DNA from 3 places in the Shewanella amazonensis SB2B genome. Region 3 is predicted to be linked to each of the others. Evidence: predicted binding sites of a transcription regulator. Region 3 holds the regulator's gene; each other region holds the start of a gene.
What was found. The regulator sigma-54, encoded in region 3, starts transcription at its own class of promoters, with help from an activator protein. The targets are predictions, from matches to a motif close to GTTGGCACGNNNNTNGNNT.
Positions count from the first base shown of each region.

Region 1: the regulator sigma-54 is predicted to act here: its motif matches at 1,705-1,723, upstream of SAMA_RS02920 (superinfection exclusion B family protein).
Region 2: the regulator sigma-54 is predicted to act here: its motif matches at 1,385-1,403, upstream of SAMA_RS03450 (P-II family nitrogen regulator).

Region 1 is NC_008700.1:673,204-676,458, forward strand. Features, by position in the region: gene SAMA_RS02915 (sensor histidine kinase) at 1-1,596, opposite strand, end outside; gene SAMA_RS02920 (superinfection exclusion B family protein) at 1,766-2,386, shown strand; gene SAMA_RS19310 (DUF3149 domain-containing protein) at 2,483-2,611, opposite strand; gene SAMA_RS02930 (bacteriohemerythrin) at 2,857-3,255, shown strand, end outside.
Region 2 is NC_008700.1:804,691-807,945, forward strand. Features, by position in the region: gene nrfA (ammonia-forming nitrite reductase cytochrome c552 subunit) at 1-587, shown strand, start outside; gene SAMA_RS03440 (hydrolase) at 668-1,207, opposite strand; gene SAMA_RS03450 (P-II family nitrogen regulator) at 1,448-1,786, shown strand; gene SAMA_RS03455 (ammonium transporter) at 1,798-3,048, shown strand; gene SAMA_RS03460 (hypothetical protein) at 3,208-3,255, shown strand, end outside.
Region 3 is NC_008700.1:3,662,490-3,665,744, forward strand. Features, by position in the region: gene lptA (lipopolysaccharide transport periplasmic protein LptA) at 1-178, shown strand, start outside; gene lptB (LPS export ABC transporter ATP-binding protein) at 175-906, shown strand; gene SAMA_RS16110 (RNA polymerase factor sigma-54) at 1,018-2,499, shown strand; gene hpf (ribosome hibernation promoting factor) at 2,530-2,817, shown strand; gene ptsN (PTS IIA-like nitrogen regulatory protein PtsN) at 2,820-3,255, shown strand, end outside.

The sequences.
Region 1 (3,255 bases), 1.3 Mb from region 3:
ATCGTCATCCCGTTTTACCGGGATGCTCAGGACAAAGCAGGCCCCCCCCAGAGTTGACTTTCCTTCGTAACGCACACTCCCTTTAAGCAGGGTTGCTGCATTGAATGCCGCTGACAAGCCCAGCCCAGTGCCTCCCCGGGCGCGGATGGTGGTATAAAATGGCTCAAACATATGCTCGGCGACATCAGCGGCGATCCCGGGGCCATTATCCTCAAGGCGCACGACAAGGCGCCGGTTTTCCAGATAGGCCTCTACCCGGAAGAGATTTTCCCGCCCCTGTGCGAAGGCATGGGCATAGATGTTGGACATCAGATTACTCAGTATCTGGTTGAGCAGACTGTAGTTTGTTTCTACCTGTAGCTCATCGGCAATATCCAGTTCCATGTTGGCCATTGTTGGCGCATAGATAAGCTGTGTGGAGTCATGGATGTCCCGACACAGCTGGGCAATGGGAATTTGCTCGTGAGCCTCATGGCTGTTTTCCGCTGCAATGGTTTTGAATTTCTGGATGAGGTTACTGGCGCGGGTGATATTGCTGACGATGAGCTCACAGCTTTGCTGGTATTCTTCGAGAATGGCGTTGATTTCCTCCAGGGTGGCTTCTTCACTGTGAATAAGGCTGATGAGTTCATCGATGTGAGCCAACTGGGTACTGGCAGCGGTGAGGCAAATCCCAATTGGGGTGTTGATTTCGTGGGCAACACCGGACACCAAGCCCCCAAGGGCAGCCATTTTCTCCTGCTCAACCAGCGCCTCCTGTGCTCTTTTCAGAATTAACAGCGACTGTTCCAGCTCCATGGTGCGCTCTTTTACCTGCTTGGCGAGTTCTTCCTTATACGAGCGCTCCAGTTCCAGTAGCCTTTCTCTGTCTTCCAGCGCGTGTTGCAAGTCGGACTTGGACTTTTTCAAGGCACCGAAGGAACGATGCAGCTGTTCCTGCATTTCGTTTATTGCCAGGGCGACCTGATCGAACTCATTTTGAGCACCGCGCTTTTGAAACGTCAGTGGCTGATACTCATGTTCTACGCTGATGTCCTGGCAATAGGCTGCCAGAGTATTGAGGTGGCGGGTAATGTTGAGCCACACCAGGATAAGGATCATGCCAGCCACCAAAAAGGTTTTTATGGCGTTGGAGAGCAATATGATGATGGCCTTGTCATAAATGCGTTCGTACACGGCATTCAAGTCGGCCAGGATAGTGAGTTTACCCACGGAGATGCTTTCACTGCCGGAGTTGTAGTTTAGGGAAAACACCTTCTCAATAAAGTTCTTGTCGATGGGGGCACCGCGGCTCCAGTGCTGGCCGCTGTCGTCATCGATGGAGATATAGGTAATGTCGGGCAGCTGGATAAGGCCTTCGAGTTGCGTATTGATAAGGCGCTCATCAATCACCCAGATACTGGCCGCCAGCACGTCGAGGTTAACTTTCTCGATGTTGGAGAAGGCACGATCGATACGGTTAAGATCGCCGTTATAGTCGTTAAACAGCTGATAGCCGGTGGTGATGAGTGTGATAAGCGAGCTGAACAGCACGATCGAAATCATCAGCCTGCGACCGATTTTGCTGCTCACCGCCTGACGAGAAAAACCCAGCATGCTTTCTAATTAGCCCCAACCTGCATTTGAATATGTATAAGCATAGTTTGGCTAATAAAAAAACGCTGAAATTCTGCAACCTGAGTACAAATTGACATATCTGTTAAGGCTGGCATTTAACTTGCTACGAGTGATCAGAAGTTCAATTTTTTGACGGAAGAGGTGTGTGATGAAGGTGCCTGAATGGAATGTCCCGGGGGTTGAATCACTGAAAGCCTGGGGGTTTAAAAGCATGCTTTGGCTGCTGATAGCGACCCTGACATTGAAATTTGCGCCGCAATCCTGGCTGGCGACTTTGCATCTTGACCAGTGGGTCATTCAGGAATCGGCCTTGATAGGTCTAGGATTGATTGTTGCCTGTGCTTTTTTTGCATCGCTTTTGGCCAATTTTTTATTGGACGAGGCTATCAGTTACCTGGGGACCAAGCGGAAGACAGAAGTGATTGAGCATAAGGTCAAATTGCTCGATCCCGCTGAGCGTGCGCTGCTCAGAGAATTCTTTTTACAGGGAAAAACTATTCTGACCCTGCCCGTAGAAGAGTTGGCAGTGCGCAGCCTGGTAGAGACCAATATTCTCGAGTGCCTCGGAAATGTGAAGCACTATGCCATCCAGGGGTCAACGGCCGATTACAAGATAAGTATGCTGGCGAGAGAGCATCTGAACCGAAATGTACTCAGATTGCCCAATGGGGAGCTGAGTCAGGAAGATATGCAGAACCTGATAAAAGCGCGTCCTGGATTTGTAGGTAGCGTGGTATCACACCGCAAGCCACCTCAGCGCGCAGCCTGAGGCTCGAAGAAGAAAACACAGACATAAAAAGGGGGGCCATTCGGCCCCCTAATTCACTCTTGAAACATGCACAGTTAAGAACATTGAAAGCAAAAACTAAGGCTTCGCAGACTTCACAAACAGCATCCACATAATGTAGGAAATTATCCCTAAAGTGGTGAAGATCACTATCATTGACATTAACCCTATCGGGTTACCAAACATCAAATCCAGCCAAAACGCCATGATTGAAATCCTCTTTTCCGTGAAGTCGAGTTTAAGGTAACTCTCAGTTCCCTTGGCTTTCCTGATCTTGATCAATAAAGCTCCCTATTGATTAGCACTATGAAAAACAAGTGTTAATAATTTGATGTGAATCAACTTTTGCTCAATTTTGAGAGCCTGGACCATAATTGCTGTTGGGATGAACAGACAAACTGCCGGGCTCCCCCTCTTTTTGGGTAGTCGGGTGGTGAGCTTGAGGGATGCCAATGCTGTTTGAAAACAAGATGTTCCAACGACTGGGCTGGCTGTTGCTGTTGGTTGTATTGGTGCTGTTGTTGACCAAATCCCTGTGGCTTGAAGCCATGGTGCTGCTGCTCGCGGCAGTTATCATTGGCACAGGCCTTATGGGGCAGGCCAAAGCCCTGGCGGGTTTGGAGAGCGGGGTAGCCAACCTTGCCGACGGTGATTTGACACAGAGATTTGATGGTCATGTCAGTGATAACTATGCGAAGGTCGCCAAAGGGTTGCGGCGCATGAGCGAAGATGTGACCCGGACCGTGTCGGGGCTTTCGGATACCAGCGAGGCGATGAATCAGGTTGCCAGAGAGCTGAAGTCAGTCAGTGAGCTTGCTACCTTGGGCGTGGCCTCGCAGAAACAGCGTACC
Region 2 (3,255 bases), 1.4 Mb from region 3:
ACTGTCACATGCCGAAAGTCACCAATGAACAGGGCAAGAAGTTTACCGATCACAAAGTGGGCAACCCCTTCGATCGTTTCGAAGAAACTTGCGGTACCTGCCACAGTCAGGACAAAGAACACATGCTGACCGTCTACAAGGACAACAAGTCCAAGGTGATGGAGCTCAAGTCCAAGGCTGAAGCTCAGCTGGTTGCTGCTCACTTCGAAGCCGGTGCTGCCTGGAAAGCCGGTGCCACCGAAGATGAAATGAAGCCTATCCTGACCAACATCCGTCACGCTCAGTGGCGCTGGGACTACGCCATTGCCTCTCACGGCGTGTCTGCACATGCTCCAGCTGAAGCACTGCGTGTACTGGGCACTGCCGTAGACAAGGCTGCCAACGCCCGCGTTCAACTGGCTCAGTTGCTGGCCACCAAAGGCGTGAAGCAGCCTATCGAGCTGCCGGACATCTCTACCAAGGCCAAAGCTCAGGCTGCTCTGGGTATGGACATGGACAAGATGAACGCCGATAAGGCCAAGTTCAAGCAAGAAATGCTGCCCAAGTGGGAAGCAGACGCCAAGGCCCGCGAAGCCACTTACAAGTAAGCAGCAAACCCCAAGCCTGCATACACAAAGCCCCCGCAATGCGGGGGCTTTTCTTTGGCAGACGTGAGTAATAGAGCGGCTTATTTGATGAGTTTCAGCAGTGCTCTGAAACTGTCGCCTACCGCATGATGTTGCAGTTCAAACAGCAACGACTCGACGTTGGTGAGTTTGGCGCCAGCCTCACCCATCATTTGTAGTCCCAATGCTTTGTTCTCGGCGGTGCGCGACCCCATGGCGTCGGCCACCAGATGCACATCAAAGCCGTTGTCCAGCATGTCGCGGCAACTTTGATACACACAAATGTGGGTTTCTATGCCGCACAGCAGCACCTGCTTGCGTCCGGTATTGTTAAGCGCTTGCTGAAATTCATCGCAGGCCCAGCCACTGAAATGTTCTTTGGGAATTGGGCTGAAGCCTTCCAGCACCAGTCTGAGTTCTTCAGAAGTGGGTCCCAGTTTGTCTGGTAATTGCTCCAACCAGAGAATGGGTATATCAAAAATTCTTGCCCCGCTTATCAGGGTGATCAGCTGCTGGTGCATGGCTTCTGAGTTGTACATCAGTCGGGCCAGTTTGCCCTGAACATCCACGACGACAAGCACAGTTTCACTTGGCTTAAGCATGTATCGCCTCCTTGGTTTTACCCAGTTAACCCCTTTTTAATGCCGCTGCCAATACGCCGAAAGTCAAATGCACCACCTTGGTGCGCCGTCTGCATAAGTGCACTTTTTTTGTGCGAATTTATGCGCTCAATTTGTGCGTAAAATGTAATAAATATATTAAAAACATTGGGTTGAAACTTTGGCGCGATGCTTGAAATGTCTTTGTCAGGCAAGACATACAACAATCAGCGGAGGCCGGGAATGAAACTGGTGAGTGCAATCATCAAACCCTTCAAACTCGACGATGTGCGTGAAGCCATCGCCGGCATGGGTATCGAAGGTATGACAGTAACCGAGGTCAAAGGTTTTGGCCGTCAGAAGGGGCACACCGAACTATACCGGGGTGCCGAATATCAGGTGGATTTTCTGCCCAAGATAAAGCTGGATATCGCTACCAAGGCTGAAAATGTCGAGCTGCTGTTGGAGGCCATCGTAAAAGCGGCCCATACCGGCAAAATCGGTGACGGTAAAATCTTTGTCACCGATTTAGAGCAAGCGGTCCGAATTCGGACCGGTGAAACTGACGACGAAGCACTGTAAGGGGAAGCGAGATGGAAGAAATCAGCAAACTGGGCCTGACAGTGGCCGAACTCAGATTCGCACTGGATACCTTTTACTTTTTGATCTCCGGGGCCTTGGTCATGTGGATGGCGGCAGGCTTCGCCATGTTGGAAGCGGGTTTGGTGCGCTCCAAAAACACCACTGAGATCCTCACCAAAAACGTGTGTCTCTATTCAATTGCCTGTATCACCTACCTGATAGTGGGCTACAACATCATGTATGTAGACAACCCTGAAGCGGGTTGGTTGCCAAGCTTCGGTACCCTGATTGGTACCCAGGCCGCCGATGCCGACCACTCCCTGGAATCAGACTTTTTCTTCCAGGTGGTATTTGTGGCAACCTCTATGTCGATTGTGTCCGGAGCCGTGGCTGAACGCATGAAACTCTGGGCCTTCCTGGCGTTTTCTGTGGTGATGACTGCAGTTATCTATCCGGTCGAAGGTTTCTGGACCTGGGGTGGCGGTTTTGTCAGTGCAGCAGGTTTCGTGGACTTTGCCGGTAGCGGTATTGTGCACATGGCCGGCGCTGCCGCCGCACTGTCCGGCGTGATTTTGCTGGGCGCCCGCAAAGGTAAATATGGCCCATCGGGTCAGGTCAACCCTATCCCCGGCTCCAACCTGCCAATGGCGACTCTGGGTATGTTTATCCTGTGGATGGGCTGGTTTGGCTTTAACGGTGGCTCCCAGTTGATGGTGTCTGATGCCGCCAACGCCGCCTCTGTCGGTAAGATCTTCGTCAATACCAACTCGGCTGCGGCTTTCGGTGCGATTTCCGCCCTTGTCGTTTGCAAAATGATTTGGGGCAAGGCCGATTTAACCATGATCCTGAACGGTGCGCTGGCAGGTCTGGTGGCCATTACCGCAGACCCCCTGTCACCTTCCCTTGAGTTCGCCGCAGCCATTGGTTTGCTGGCAGGTGCTCTGGTCGTGTTCTCTATCGTGGGCTTTGATCGCATCAAGATTGATGACCCCGTAGGTGCTATATCTGTACACGGTGTGGCCGGGGTGCTGGGTTTGCTGTTGGTACCTGCATCCAATGCCGATGCGACCCTGGGCGGACAGCTGTTTGGTATTTGTGCCATCTTCGCCTGGACTTTCGGCGCCTCTTTCCTTGTGTGGTTTGTCCTTAAGGTGACCATGGGGATCCGTGTCAGTGAAGAAGAAGAGTACAATGGTATGGATGCCTCCGACTGTGGTATCGATGCCTACCCCGAGTTCGTGACGGTGAAAACCGCCGGTTAAAGGCAGTCAAACTCCGAAAAACAGCAGGCTCAGGCCTGCTGTTTTTGTTTTGCTTGTATTTGCCAAAGCTGGGGAGTGATACTGATTTAAGCCTTGATATCAGGCCAGGCGCACCATGCTGAGGATGAATGGAGAGCGGGGTTGAAAGGAGAGTTGGAGATGCGGATAAAGAAATTACTCGTACTGACTATGCTGCTGAGTGTGGGG
Region 3 (3,255 bases):
TGGCAGCCAGGTGAGCGCCGACTCCATCGTTTACGATATCGAAAAGCAGCAGCTCACGTCCCAAAGCAGCGGTAAAAAAGACGACCGGGTTATCACCATCATCAAGCCCGAAAATTACCAGCAGGATCTGCAGGATAAAGTTAAGACAGAGCAACCCCAGCAAGAGAAGCAGCAATGACCCAACTGACCCTGAAGGCCAGTAACCTCGCCAAGAGTTACAAAAACCGCCAGGTTGTCAAAAACGTCAGCCTCACCGTCAATACCGGCCAGGTGGTCGGCTTGTTGGGCCCCAATGGTGCCGGTAAAACCACCACCTTTTATATGGTGGTGGGTCTGGTACAGAGTGACAAGGGCAGCATACACATCAATGATGATGACCTGACGCTGGATCCCATGCATCTGCGGGCACGCAAGGGCATTGGCTATCTGCCACAGGAAGCCAGCATCTTTCGCAAGCTGTCGGTGCGCGACAACATCATGGCCGTGTTGCAGATGCGTAAAGAGCTGAACACCGATGAGCGTGAAGAGGCCTTGGAGCAACTGCTGGAAGAGTTTCACATCACCCACATTCGTGACAATCTGGGCATGTCACTCTCAGGTGGCGAACGTCGCCGGGTCGAGATAGCCCGGGCGCTCGCCGCAAACCCCAGATTTATCCTGTTGGATGAACCTTTTGCCGGGGTAGACCCCATTTCCGTTATCGACATCAAAAAGATCATCGAGCAATTGAAGAATCGTGGCCTTGGTGTGCTTATCACCGACCACAACGTGAGAGAAACCCTCGATGTGTGCGAAAAAGCCTATATCGTCAGCCATGGCGATTTGATTGCCGAAGGCACTCCTGCCGAAATCCTCGACAATCAGCAGGTGCGTGCAGTGTACTTGGGTGAGCAATTCAGGCTATAGTTAATTAACAAAGCCCCCTTCTCATATCCGGATAATCAGGGTGGTAAATCACCGGATAACCTGATAGAAAAGCTTTCTACCTGAATAATTTAGTGAAGGATTCGCAGTACAATGAAAGCGTCGCTCCAGCTAAAACTGGGACAACAACTCACAATGACGCCACAGTTGCAGCAGGCCATTCGTCTGCTTCAACTCTCTTCGCTTGAACTGCAACAGGAAATTCAGCAAGCCCTCGACGCCAACCCACTGTTGGAGCTGGACGACGAACTGGGCAGCGATCAGTTTGATGCCGACGGCGGCGATAAAGAATTTGATGACCAGTTCAGCCAGGAGTCCGTCTCAAACGACACCACGGACAGTGCCTCGCTGGAAACCTCAGACGCCATCAATCAGCAGTCCATGCCGGACGAGCTCCCGATGGATACCACCTGGGATGAAGTCTTTACGGCTGCCCCCGTGTCTGGCCCCGGGATCCGTGGCGAAGATGATATGCCGTTTCAGGGCGAAACCAGCGAAGGCCTCTACGAACATCTCGAATGGCAAAAAAATCTCACCCCTTTTTCCGATACCGATCTGGCCATTGCCACTGCCATCATAGATGCCATCGATGACAAAGGTTACTTGACCCAAAGCCTGGAGGAAATTCTCGAGGCCGTGGGCGATGACGAAGTGGAGCTTGACGAAGTTGAGGCCGTGCTCAAACGCATTCAACACTTCGACCCAATCGGGGTGGCTGCCCGTGATTTGGCAGAGTGCCTGCTCATTCAACTTGGGCAGTTTCCGGCGGATACCCCCCACCTGGACAACGCCAAGCTGCTTATCCGTGACCATTTGGACTTGATTGCCAACCGCGACTTCCGCACCCTGATGCGAAAAACACGCCTCAAGGAAGAAGAACTCAGAGACGCAATCGTCCTTATTCAGGGGCTGAATCCCCGTCCCGGTGAGTCGGTGACCAGCACCAAGGACGAGTATGTTATTCCGGATGTCTCGGTCAGTAAAAAAAATGGCCGTTGGGTTGTAGAGCTTAATCCCGATTGTATGCCTAAACTGAGTGTGAACCAGCAATATGCCGCCATGGCGCGCACCAGTCGCAACCAGGCTGACAGCCAGTTTATCCGCGGGCATTTGCAAGAGGCCAAGTGGTTTATCAAGAGCCTGGAGAGCCGCAACGACACCCTGCTGAAAGTCGCCAATTGCATAGTGCAGTTCCAGCAGGGCTTTTTTGAGTATGGTGAAGAAGCCATGAAACCCATGGTGCTCAACGATATCGCCGAAGCGGTAGAGATGCACGAATCCACCATCTCACGGGTCACTACCCAAAAATACATGCATACCCCAAGGGGTATCTTTGAACTCAAGTATTTTTTCTCCAGCCACGTCGGGACCGAAGATGGCGGAGAATGCTCATCTACTGCCATCCGCGCCTTTATCAAGAAACTGGTGGCAGCAGAAAATCAGAAGAAACCATTGAGCGACAGCAAAATGGCGGAACTTCTGGCAGAACAAGGAATCAACGTTGCTAGACGCACCATCGCCAAATACCGAGAGGCGATGTTGATCCCACCGTCAAACCAACGTAAGAGTTTATAACCCACCCAAGGTCTTTGGAGGAAAGTGTCTATGCAAATCAATCTGACTGGGCATCATATCGAAATCACTGATTCACTGCGTAACTACGTAGAGAGCAAGTTCTCCAAGCTTGAACGTCATTTCGAACAGATCAATAATGTCCACGTTGTTCTCAATGTTCAGAAATTGCAGCAAATCGCAGAAGCCAAGCTTCACCTCAACGGTGGCGAGGTATTCGCCACTTCAGAACATGAAGACATGTACGCCGCCATTGACGCCCTAATTGATAAATTGGACCGTCAGGTTATTAAACACAAAGAGAAACTGACCAAACATTAACGATGGAACTAAGTACCATCCTGGCGCCGGAGTGCACTAGCTGTGCCACTCCGGGCAGCAAGAAAAAGGTGCTGGAGCTGATTAGCGATCTCGCTGCTGCCCAGAATCCCTCCCTCTCGTCTCAAGAGATATTCGAAAGCCTGCTGGCCCGTGAAAAAATGGGTAGCACAGGTATTGGTAATGGTATTGCCATTCCCCATGGACGCCTTGGCACTATAGATAAGCCCTTAGCTGTGCTGATCAAGTGTGAAGAAGCCATTGGTTATGACGCCATTGACAAGCAACCTGTGGACATTCTGTTTGCCTTGCTGGTGCCGTCGGACCAGTGTCAGCAACATCTCAGCACCCTGGCCGCTATGGCCGAAAAGCTGAATGACAAGCAGATCCTCAAGCAGCTGCGTAAAAGCCACGATGAAAAGGAACTTTACCAGGTAATCA